3 regions of the Streptomyces sp. NBC_00038 genome follow, and region 3 is predicted to be linked to each of the others. Evidence: riboswitches for the same ligand, from Rfam matches in the RefSeq annotation. Region 3 holds a riboswitch; each other region holds the start of a gene.
The links. Region 3 has a riboswitch for S-adenosylmethionine ahead of thrC (threonine synthase). Riboswitches for the same ligand answer to the same signal wherever they lie in the genome.
Positions count from the first base shown of each region.

Region 1: it holds a riboswitch for S-adenosylmethionine, as region 3 does, so the genes downstream of both, OG219_RS13580 (aminotransferase class V-fold PLP-dependent enzyme) here and thrC (threonine synthase) in region 3, are expected to answer to the same signal.
Region 2: it holds a riboswitch for S-adenosylmethionine, as region 3 does, so the genes downstream of both, OG219_RS48325 (putative leader peptide) here and thrC (threonine synthase) in region 3, are expected to answer to the same signal.

Region 1 covers NZ_JAPELQ010000001.1:2,954,725-2,958,660, reverse strand. The annotation lists gene OG219_RS13590 (cytochrome bc complex cytochrome b subunit) at 1-721, shown strand, start outside; gene trpD (anthranilate phosphoribosyltransferase) at 876-1,940, shown strand; SAM riboswitch class IV at 2,066-2,182, shown strand; gene OG219_RS13580 (aminotransferase class V-fold PLP-dependent enzyme) at 2,370-3,731, shown strand; gene OG219_RS13575 (PQQ-binding-like beta-propeller repeat protein) at 3,802-3,936, shown strand, end outside.
Region 2 covers NZ_JAPELQ010000002.1:523,587-527,522, forward strand. The annotation lists gene OG219_RS45460 (NtaA/DmoA family FMN-dependent monooxygenase) at 1-832, opposite strand, end outside; gene OG219_RS45465 (LLM class flavin-dependent oxidoreductase) at 851-2,107, opposite strand; gene OG219_RS48325 (putative leader peptide) at 2,187-2,276, opposite strand; SAM riboswitch class IV at 2,349-2,462, opposite strand; SAM riboswitch class IV at 2,679-2,824, shown strand; gene OG219_RS48330 (putative leader peptide) at 2,861-2,926, shown strand; gene OG219_RS45470 (glutathione S-transferase family protein) at 3,019-3,801, shown strand; gene OG219_RS45475 (peptidoglycan-binding protein) at 3,824-3,936, opposite strand, start outside.
Region 3 covers NZ_JAPELQ010000001.1:4,886,280-4,890,215, forward strand. The annotation lists gene OG219_RS21950 (cold-shock protein) at 1-101, opposite strand, end outside; gene OG219_RS21955 (MoaD/ThiS family protein) at 563-838, opposite strand; gene thrC (threonine synthase) at 928-2,238, opposite strand; SAM riboswitch class I at 2,256-2,403, opposite strand; gene OG219_RS21965 (glucosyl-3-phosphoglycerate synthase) at 2,583-3,557, shown strand; gene OG219_RS21970 (trehalose-6-phosphate synthase) at 3,677-3,936, shown strand, end outside.

The DNA.
Region 1 (3,936 bases), 1.9 Mb from region 3:
CGCCCAGCCCGACTGGTACATGGGCTTCTCCGAAGGCCTGATCCGATTCATGCCGGGCTGGGAGATCAACCTCTGGGGCCACACGCTCGTCCTGGGCGTGTTCATCCCGCTGGTCATCTTCCCGCTGGTCCTGGTCGCGATCGCGGTCTACCCGTTCATCGAGTCCTGGGTCACCGGCGACAAGCGCGAGCACCACATCCTGGACCGCCCGCGCAACGTCCCGACGCGTACGGCCTTCGGTGTCGCGTGGATCACCTGGTACATGGTTCTGCTGATCGGTGGTGGAAACGACCTCTGGGCCACGCACTTCCACCTGTCGATCAACTCGATCACCTGGTTCGTAAGGATCGCGTTCTTCGTCGCGCCTGTCCTCGCGTTCGTCATCACCAAGCGGATCTGTCTCGGCCTTCAGCGCCGGGACCGGGACAAGGTGCTGCACGGCCGCGAGTCGGGCATCATCAAGCGCCTGCCGCACGGTGAGTTCGTCGAGATCCACGAGCCGCTCAGCCAGGCGGCTCTGCACACGCTCACGGCGCACGAGCAGTACGAGCCGGCCCAGATCGGCCCGTCGGTCGACAAGAACGGTGTCGAGCGCAAGGTGAAGGGCTCGCAGAAGCTGCGCGCCAAGCTCAGCAAGGGCTACTACGGGGAGGACCAGCAGATCCCCAAGCCCACCGTCGAGGAGTACAAGGAGATCACGAGCGGCCACGGCCACCACTGATCTCCCCGACGATCCTCGCTGATCGCCACGGCTGGAGCCCCGTCCATTGCATGGACGGGGCTCTTTGCCGTCTCCCGGGCTGGATAGGGTGGACTCACCCCTACGTACGGGGGTGAGTCCACCCTCGTACCTCTCTGAGAACCCAGGAGCGACCATGAGCGCTGTGAACCCCGCTGGAGGCGACACCGCGGCGGGCCGTTCCTGGCCGGCGTTGCTGAACGGCCTGCTCGACGGCCGTGACCTGAGCGCGGACGACACCGCCTGGGCGATGAACCTGATGATGCGCGGTGAGGCGACCGACGCGCAGATCGCCGGGTTCGCGGTGGCGCTGCGGGCCAAGGGAGAGACCGTCGAGGAGATCACCGGGCTCGTACGGATGATGTACGAGCACGCCAACGTGATCGAGGTGCCGGGGGAGACCGTCGACATCGTCGGCACGGGCGGTGACGGGGCGAAGACCGTCAACATCTCCACCATGTCGGCGATCGTCATCGCCGGTACGGGCGCGAAGGTCGTCAAGCACGGCAACCGGGCGGCCTCCTCCGCCTCCGGCGCGTCCGACGTCCTCGAGAAGCTCGGGGTCAACCTGGAGCTGACGACCAAGCGGGTGGCAGAGGTGGCCGAGGAGGCCGGGATCACCTTCTGCTTCGCGGTGAAGTTCCACCCGGCGCTGCGTCATGTGGGCGCCGCGCGCGGGCAGTTGGGCATCCGTACGGTCTTCAACGCGCTCGGTCCGCTGACGAACCCGGCACGGGTCAAGGCGCAGGCGGTCGGCGTCGCGGACCCCCGCATGGCGCCGATCGTGGCAGGCGTCTTCGCGGAGCGCGGCAACTCCTCACTGGTCTTCCGCGGCGACGACGGGCTCGACGAGCTGACCATCACGTCCACGTCCCGGGTGTGGGTCGTACGGGACGGAAAGGTCACCGAGGAGACCTTCGACCCGAGGGACGTCGGTATCGACCTGGTCCCGATCGAGGCGCTGCGGGGCGCGGACTCCACGTACAACGCGGACGTGGCGCGCCGGCTGCTCGACGGCGAGACGGGCCCGGTGCGGGACGCCGTACTGCTGAACTCGGCGGCGGCGCTGGTCGCCCTGTCGCCGGACGGCGGGCCGCTCGCGGACCAGATCCGCGTAGGGATGGCGAAGGCGGCTGAGGCCATCGACTCGGGGGCGGCCAAGCGGACGCTGGAGCGGTGGGTGGCGGCCACCAACGCGTAGCGCCTGTGGCGACCGACGCGTTCGCGATGCGGAGGGGCCGGACCGAAGAGGTCCGGCCCCTTTCGCGTTCCGGGATCCGGACACGGGTTGCGGTGTCGTGATCGGGTCGCGTAGGTTTTTCGGCAGGTCATGAGTGACAGTCATGAGGCCCCGGCCGACTGTCCAGCAACCCTCCGTCCGTGGCGGGGTGCTCCGGGTGAAGACCAGGCCGTAGGCAGCGAGGTCTACGGCAAGCGCGGACCCCTCGCCCTCGATTGAGGGATGGAGCCCAGGGGTCCTGGTCATTCGAGGGAGCCTTCTGTGAGCAAGCGAATGCGATAGGGCGCAGAGCCCCTCTTCGCACACCCCTTTCACTTTTTCCCGCGCTGAGCCGTACGTCCCCGTACCCGCTCGCGTGGTGATTCCCTCTGCCTCTCACAGGAGCTCGCCATGTCCGTCTCCACCGTTGCCGCCGACCAGACCGTCTGTGCCCAGCTGCCCGTTCTGGGCCGTGATGTCACCGTCCCGCTCGTCACCGGTGGCGAGGTCACGTACGCCGCTCTCGACTACGCCGCCAGCGCCCCGGCCCTCCAGCGCGTGTGGGACGACGTGGCCGCGTACGCCCCCTACTACGGCAGCGTGCACCGTGGAGCCGGATACCTGTCCCAGCTCTCCACCGACCTCTTCGAGAACTCCCGCACCACCGTCGGCGAGTTCCTGGACTGCCGGGAGGACGACCAGGTCGTCTTCACCCGGTCGACCACCGACTCGCTCAACCTGCTCGCCGGGGCCCTTCCGGCCGACTGCCAGGTCTTCGTCTTCGAGACCGAGCACCACGCCTCGCTGCTGCCGTGGCGGGACGCGCGGGTGACCTACCTGAACGCCCCGCGTACGCCGGAGGAGGCCGTCGCGACCCTGGAGGACGCGCTCGCCGGCCGCGACCCGCTGGGTCCGGCCCTCGTCTGCGTCACGGGCGCCTCGAACGTCACCGGTGAGCTGTGGCCGGTGCGCGAACTGGCCGCGGCCGCCCACGCGCACGGCGCGCGCATCGTCCTCGACGCCGCGCAGCTCGCCCCGCACCACCCGGTGTCGGTGCGCGACCTCGACGTCGACTGGGTCGCCTTCTCCGGGCACAAGCTGTACGCCCCCTTCGGCTCCGGTGTCCTCGCGGGCCGCTCCGACTGGCTGCGCGAGGCCGAGCCGTACCTCGCGGGCGGCGGGGCCAGCCGCAAGGTGTCCCGGCGTACGGACGGCGGCGTCGACGTGGAGTGGCACGAGAGCGCCGCCCGGCACGAGGCCGGCTCGCCGAACGTGATCGGCGTGTACTCGATCGCGTCCGCCTGCAAGGCGCTCACCGAGGCCGGCTTCGACACGCTCGTCGCCCGTGAGCAGCAGCTCATCGAGACCGTCCGCGCGGGTCTCGCCGAGGTGCCCGAGGTACGGGTCCTCTCGCTCTTCGGCGACGACGCCCCGCGCGTCGGCGTCATCTCCTTCGTCGTCGAGGGCTGGAACAGCTCGCACTTCGCGGCCGCGCTGTCCGCCGAGTACGGCATCGGGGTGCGCGACGGCCTGTTCTGCGCCCACCCGCTGGTGCGCACCCTCCTCGGCAGCGACCCCCAGACCCAGGGCGAGTGCGGCGCCCCCGAGGCCGCGCCCGGCGAGAAGTCGCTCAACGCCATCCGCGTCAGCTTCGGCGCGGGCACGCCGGACGAGCACGTCGAGCGTTTCGTCCGCGCGGTCAAGGAGCTCGTCAGCGATGGCGCGAAGTGGAACTACCGTACGCAGGACGGGCGTTGCGTCCCGGCCGTGTGATCGCCTGACAGGAGCACGGCGTATACGCTCCCCCTCGGCGGCCGTACGGCAAACAGGGGAGTTGCGGGGAGTGCAGGCGCTGCGGGAGACGGATCCACGGCGGATCGGTCCGTACGAGGTGCTCGGGCGGCTCGGCTCGGGCGGGATGGGCGAGGTCTATCTCGCCGAGTCACGGGCCGGACTCCGGCTGGCCGTGAAGGTGGTG
Region 2 (3,936 bases), on a different contig from region 3:
TAGCGGCGGGCAGGATCAGCAGCTGGTCGTGGGTGCGTCCGTGCCGGGCCAGGCGCCCCTTGACGTCCGTGTAGAACGCCTGTCCTTCCTTGAGGGTGCTGTACCGGCTGAAGATCGCGTCCGCGCCCGCGGCGGCGAACTCGCGTCCCTCCTCGGAGTCTCCGGCCTGGAAGACGACCGGGCGGCCCTGCGGGCTGCGCGGCACGTTGAACTGCCCTTCGATGTCGAAGTGCTGTCCCTTGTGCACGAACGCTCCGGCCTGCGCGTCCCGCAGGAAGGTGCCGCTCTCCTGGTCGGCGACGATCTCGTCCCCGTGCCAGGAGTCGAACAGTTCGTTGGTGGTGGCCAGGAACTCCTTGGCCCTGGAGTACCGCTCCTCCTGCGGGAGGAAGCCGCCACGGCGGAAGTTCTCGCCGGTGAAAGCGTCCCAGGAGGTGACGACATTCCAGGCGGCGCGCCCGCCGGAGAGGTGGTCGAGGCTCGCGAACTGGCGGGCCACCTCGTAGGGCTCGTTGAACGTGGAGTTGATGGTGCCGGTCAGGCCGAGGTGTTCGGTGACGGCGGCGAGCGCGGTGAGGACGGTGAAGGTGTCGGGCCGTCCGACGACGTCCAAGTCGTAGATCTTGCCGCCCTGTTCGCGCAGTCGGAGGCCTTCGGCGAGGAACAGGAAGTCGAACTTGGCGCGTTCGGCGGTCCGCGCGAAGTGTGCGAAGGAGCTGAACTCGATGTGGCTGCCGGCCTCGGGGTCGCTCCACACGGTGGTGTTGTTGACGCCGGGGAAGTGCGCCGCGAGGTGGATCCGCTTGAGCGGCTTGTCCGTTGACTTGCTCATGAGTTGGGTCCCTCCGGCTCAGGCGTGGGCGGCGGCGTAGCGGTTGGCGGGGCGGGCGAGGCCCAGCAGACCGCGCAGGGTGTCGGCCTCGTAGGAGTGCCGGAAGGCGTCGCGGCGCTGGAGTTCGGGGACCAGGCCCCGGGTGATCGCCGGGAGGTCATGGCCGACGACGGCGGGACGCAGTCGGAAGCCGGTCAGTCCGGCCTGCTGCAACTCCTGGAGCAGGTCGGCCAGTTGCACAGGGGTACCCGTGAACACCTTCGCGTCACTGGTGTACGGGTAGCCCGCGAGGGCGTCGAGACGCTCCCTGCGGGCGACGGCCGCGGCGGGGTTGTTGTCCAGGAACACCACCAGGTCACCGAAGAGGTGCAATGGCTCCTCGGCGCGTCCGGCCGCCTCCTGTTCGGTGCGAACCGCGGCGACGATGGCACGTGCCTGCCCGGCGTCGTGCGGAGTGACGTATCCGATGTCGGCGCTGCGGCCCAGCAGCCGGAAGGGTGCGCCCGTTCCGGATTCATGGGCCAGTGCGGTGACCAGGGGCTGGCCCTGTGGCGGACGGGGCGTGATCGAGGGGCCCTTGACGCTGAAGTGCTTGCCCTCGAAGTCGATGTAGTGCAGTTTGTCGCGGTCGACGAAGCGGCCGGTGGCAACGTCCCGGATCTCCGCGTCGTCCTCCCAGCTGTCCCACAGCCGGCGCACCGCCTCGACGTAGTCGGCGGTCTCGTCGAAGAGATCGACGATCAACTCCTGCAGGGCCGGGGTCTCCAGGTCTTCGATGCGGAGCTTCGGGAACGAACGGCGTCCGAAGTGCGCGGCCTCGTTCCGCCGCGCGGACGCCTGCACCCGCAGGCCCGCGCGGCCGGAGCTCACATAGTCGAGGGTGGCGATGGCCTTGGAGATGTGGAACGGCTCCGTGTGTGTGGCCACCACGGTCGGCACGAGTCCTATATGGCTGGTCAACGGCGCGACGCGGGCGGCGATGAGGACGGCGTCGAGTCGGCCGCGTACCTGGTCGGTGCGTCCGTCCGGTTCGCTTAGGCGCGCGGACTGGGGACCGAGCCCGTCCTCGATGGTCACGAAGTCCAGCAGGCCGCGTTCGGCCTCGGTGACCAGATCGGTCCAGTACGCGGCGGTGAACAGCTCACCGGGACGGGCCACCGGCTCGCGCCAGGCGGCAGGGTGCCAGCCCGCGCCGTCGAGGGCCACAGCGAGGTGCACCGCAGAGGCGGTAGGAGAGGAGGGAGGGGAAGAGGGCAGCGAGGATGACAAGGACACGACTGGGGTGCCTTCCTGATCGACCGTACGAGATCACCGGGCCCTCGGTTCGGAGAGGGTGCGGCGGCGAGGTGACAGGTCAGGGACGACAGAGCGCGCCGGCCACGCGCTGAAGGTCGATGTGCGGCCGGGAGTACAGGTGCACGCGGCGGCGCGGGGCGAGAACCATGACACGGAGGCGGGGCAGGGCCTGCACGTCCGTCACCTCCGCCCTTCCGGCTCGGCGGGCTGGAGGCCGCCGGCGTCGCGCTTGCGGAACCCGGGACGGGCACCGCCTGGTCGTCACCTGGAGCACCCCGCCGCGAAGGAGGGTTGCCGGTCAGCAAGCCAGGGCTTGACGCTGACGCTCATAACCTGCTGGGGACGTTACGGGAGGCCACAGCGGTGCGCAATGCCCGGAGATCATGGTCGTTCTCACAGCGCCGTGCCTCCCCGGAAGGGACAACCACCCTGCCGCGCAATCTGTTCCACCCCGCGCATCCGGCTTGAGCCGCGCCGGATGACCACCTGGTGAGACTCCGCCGGAGGCCTTCTTGACGGCCTCACGGAGCGCACCGACACTGACGAGGACGGTCACGATTGTCAGCGCCCCTCGGGCAGGTTTCCTCTGCTCGTACGGTTATCGGCCCCGGCCCGCTGGCAGGCAACCCTTCCACCGCGACGGGGTGCCCCGGGTGACGACCGGGTTCCGCCGGTGCGGCGGGACAAGCGTGGTCTCGCGTCTGGCGAGCCCCGAGTGTGGGACCGGTGGGAATGACCAAGAGCGGTTTGACGAGGCGCCTGCACATCGATTTGTTGCGGGTCTCCAGCGCCTACTAGTCCGAGCGGTCCGGACCGGTACGAAGCGCAGTCACTCCGTTCCGCCGCGGTACCCACAAGGCGACCGTGGCCTCCTCGTCCCAGGGAGAGTCATGTCCGAGACCCTGTCCTCGCACGTCCCGAACACCGGAACCTCCCGCGCGTGTACCCCAACCACGTGCGCCCCCAGCTCACTTGACGCGATCCCTCGCCCCCGGATCACCGCTACACCCGCCACGCGCCCGCACCGTTTCCGCAGCCGCATCGGCGTCGGTCTGGCCGGCGGCTTCTACCCGGCACCGCACCGCTACGAGCTGTATCTGTCGGCGCGCTGTCCCCTCTCGCTGCGCGTCTCCATCACGCTCGACCTGCTGGGCCTCAAGGACTCCGTCGCCACCACGCTCCTGGCACGCCCCGCCGACACTCCCTGCGCTTTCGCCTCACTGCGCAGCGCGTACGAGGCGACCTGGCACCACTACGACGGTCCGCTGACCGCGCCCGCGCTGTGCGACCGGTGGAGCGGACGCGTCGTCAGCAATCACACGCCCGACATCCTGCGCGACCTCGCCGACCTCCTCACCGACCGCGCCGGATCCTGCCACTCCCCGCTCCGCCCGTCGGCCCTCGCCGCGGACATCGACGCCCTTCGCGACCTCCTCGACCGGGATGTCACCCCCGGCGCGCAGCCGGAAAGGCGGTCGGCGGCTCTCGACCTGCTGAACCGTCGACTCGCCTCCGGGCTTTACGCGTTGGGCGAGGAACTGACCGCCGCGGATGTGGACCTCTGGGTCGCCCTCGCTCCTCTCGAAGCGGCCGGCGACCTGTCCTCGTACGCACTCCTCCAGGACTATGTGCGACGCCTCGACGCCCAACCGGCTTTCCGACGGCACCTGTGACCGACCCCTGGCCAGGGGACCTTCACGTGCGGGATTCCAGGGCCGCCCGGGTGTCGTTGCCGTAGACGCCCGTCTCATCGCCCCGGATCCCGTACCAGAGCTGGAAGCGGGCCACGGCCTCGGTGAGCGTGGGGT
Region 3 (3,936 bases):
TGAATCGCGCTGTAGTGGACGAATACATCCGCACCACCGTCGACCGCGATGAAGCCGTACCCCTTCTCCGCGTTGAACCACTTGACGGTGCCCTGAGCCATGCCTAACTCCCCTATTACTGGCCCTTGCACAGGACCGCACTTCGCGGGCCCGGGTCAGACCTCACCCCCCAACGATTGGGGGTGTGCGCCGGAACGCGTCGACCGCGGCTGAATGTATCTGTCCAACTGCCCTCTGCAACAGGTCAATCGGACGAGAATTCTGGGCACGACCGATCGGGGAATATGCGGAGAATTCGCAAAGATTCAGGGCAAGTCGGGCCCCATAAATGCCATAAAAGGCTCAAAAATGCGGGGCACTTTGGCTACTTCTTGTCGGACATCGGGCAAGAACTCATATGCGCCCGGCATGAAACCAACATGGAAAGCGAAGCACGTTCCCCAACTGTACCGCGCTCAACCATACAGAATTGCCCCCTCCGCTTCTCTCACGGAGGGGGCAATCAGATGAACTCTCGGTGATTGCCATTACCCAAGGTAACCGCAATCACCGCGCGTGACGGTCAGCCTCCGGCGACGGCCGGGATGATCGAGACGCCGGCGCCGTCCGGCGTAGCCGTCTCCAGGCCCTGCTCGAAGCGGACGTCGTCGTCGTTCACGTACACGTTGACGAAGCGACGCAGCTTGCCCTGGTCGTCCAGGACGCGGGCGGCGATGCCGGTGTGGTTCTTCTCAAGGTCGGCGATGACCTCGGCGAGGGTGCCACCCTCGGCCGTCACCTCGGCCTTGCCGCCGGTGTAGGTGCGCAGGATGGTGGGGATGCGGACGTTGACGCTCATACTTATGACCTCCGGTCAGGTAGTCGCCCTCAGGGGCGCGGGGAACTGCGCGACCAGCCCCTACCGGCCCGCAGAAGAACAACGACCTCTTACGCGAGCCCAGCTTCCCTGAAGGACTCAAGGCTGGGGCGAATGGTCGCGGTAAGCCCCGTACCGGCCACCGCATCCAACGTCTTGAGACCATCGCCGGTGTTCAGCACAACAGTCGTCAGCGTCGGATCCAGCAGACCGTTCTCGATCAGCTTCTTCGTCACGCCAACAGTCACGCCACCGGCGGTCTCCGCGAAGATGCCCTCAGTCTGGGCGAGTAGCCGAATCGCCTCGACGACCTGCTCATCGTCGACGTCCTCCACCGCACCGCCGGTACGCCGCGCGATGTCGAGCACGTACGGCCCGTCCGCCGGGTTGCCGATGGCGAGCGACTTGGCGATGGTGTTCGGCTTCTGGGGCCGTACGACGTCGTGCCCGGCCTTGTAGGCCACGGAGACCGGCGAGCAGCCCTCGGCCTGGGCGCCGAAGATCTTGTACGGCTTGTCCTCGACGAGCCCGAGCTTGATCAGCTCCTGCAGACCCTTGTCGATCTTCGTGAGCTGGGAGCCGGAGGCGATCGGGATGACCAGCTGGTCGGGGAGCTGCCAGCCGAGCTGCTCGCAGATCTCGTACGCGAGGGTCTTCGAGCCCTCCGCGTAGTACGGCCGCAGGTTGACGTTGACGAAGCCCCAGCCCTCGCCGGCCGGGTCGCCGATCAGCTCGGAGCAGAAACGGTTCACGTCGTCGTAGTTGCCCTCGATGCCGACGAGCTCGCCGCCGTACACCGCGGCCATGACGATCTTGCCCTGCTCCAGGTCGTGCGGGATGAACACGCAGGAGCGGAAGCCGGCACGGGCGGCGGCGGCACCGACGGCGCCGGCGAGGTTGCCGGTGGAGGAGCAGGAGAGGGTGGTGAAGTTGAACGCGCGCGCGGCCTCGATGGCCTGGGCGACGACGCGGTCCTTGAAGGAGTGCGTCGGGTTGCCGGAGTCGTCCTTGACGAAGAGCTTGCCGGGGGTGACGCCCAGCTCGCGGGCGAGGTTGTCGGCCTGGACGAGCTTGGTCCAGCCGGGGTTGATGTTCGGCTTCTCCGCTACGTCCGCCGGAACGGGGAGGAGCGGCGCGTAGCGCCAGATGTTCGCGGGGCCCGCTTCGATGCGCTTGCGGAGGTCCTCGGTGTCGTAGGCCGAGAAGTCGTACGCGATCTCCAGCGGGCCGAAACACTCCTCGCAGGCGAAGACCGGGCCGAGCGGCACACGGTGTCCGCACTCGCGGCAGGAGAGCGCGGCGGCGGGGCCCAGATCGACGGAGTTCGCGGAATCCGGGGAGGTCACGGTGTTCGTGGTGCTTGCATCTGTCTGCGCAGCCATGGAGGCGAGGCCCTTTCTCCTCATCTTCCTCACGACGCACTTCGCCGTGAGACGGATTTGGCACCTTCCCGAGCCGGGAGCCTCACCACGTCGACGTGACAAGAACCAGCTGGAGGGTTGCCGGGGCTTCAACGGGCCGTATCCCTCTGCCCCTCTGGATGAGCGGTATTCAGTTGTGGGCTGGACGACCCCCGACATGCGATGGTCATCAGCGTTGTTCAAGACTGTAACCGAAGGCCTGGATGGTGGAGAGAGCCGTCCGAACCGCGAGATGACAGCGACACACCAACCGCTGGCGCGGCGACGGGCACAAGCATCCCAATGAACGCAAGGGAGAGCCGCACGTGCTGGAAGACGTCGAGCGCTGGCTGAGCACGCGCTCCTGGTCCGTGAGTGACCGCCCGCTCAAGAAGCTGATAGCCGCGAAGCGATCCGCCAACTCCACGGTGAGCGTGGTCCTGCCCGCGCTCAACGAGGAGGCGACGGTCGGTGAGATCGTCTCCATCATCCGCCGCGACCTGATGACGCGAAAAGTCCCCCTGGTCGACGAGATCGTCGTCATCGACTCGGGTTCGACGGACCGCACCTCCGAGGTCGCCACCGCCGCGGGCGCCCGGGTCGTTCACCGGGACGAAATACTCCCCCGCATCCCGGCCGTGCCCGGCAAGGGCGAGGTCCTGTGGCGGTCACTCCTCGTGACGAGCGGGGACATCGTCTGCTTCATCGACGCGGACCTCAAGGAGTTCTCGTCGGACTTCGTCTCCGGGATCGTGGGGCCGCTGCTCACCGATCCGGGTGTGGACCTGGTCAAGGCGATGTACGACCGCCCCCTGAACCTGCCCAATGAGCCCACCTCCGGCAGAACCGCCGCGGGCCAGGGCGGCCGCGTCACCGAGCTGATGGCGCGCCCCCTGCTGAACATGCACTGGCCGCAGCTGGCCGGCTTCGTCCAGCCGCTCGGCGGCGAGTACGCGGCCCGCCGCTCGCTCCTCGAACAGCTCCCGTTCCCGGTCGGATACGGCGTTGAGCTGGGCATGCTCGTCGACGCGCTGCATCTGGTGGGCCTGGACGCGCTCGCCCAGGTAGACGTCGGCGTGCGCAAGCACCGGCACCAGGACGGGCAGGCCCTTGGCCGGATGTCCGCCGCGATCTACCGCACGGCCCAGCTGAGGCTGGCCCGCGGCCACCTCATCCGCCCGGCCATCACGCAGTTCGAACGGGGGGAGTCCGGCTTCGAGCCGCGCACCTACTCCGTCGATACGGAGGAACGGCCTCCGATGGCGGAAATCTCGGAGTACCAGGAACGCAAGGCTGCGTAAACGCCCCTTTAGGGGCGCGGGGCTGTGACATCTGCGGCTCCGCCGCGGGGCGCGACCAGCCCCCACCACCCGCAGACTGGAACGTTTGAGCGTTTAGGCGCTGGGCTAGATTTCGAGGCATGGCTTCTCCGTACGGCAATCATCAGATCCTCGTCGCGTCCAACCGCGGCCCGGTCTCCTACGACGTGCGCGAAGACGGCGAGCTACAGGCCAAGCGCGGCGGCGGCGGCCTGGTCTCCGGCCTGTCGGCCATCGGCCCGGACAGGGGCGCCCTGTGGGTGTGCTCCGCGCTCGGCGACGGTGACCGCGAAGCGGTGGCGCGCGGGGTCGGCGAGGACGGCGTGCGGATGCTGGACATCGACGCCGAGGTGCACGCGGA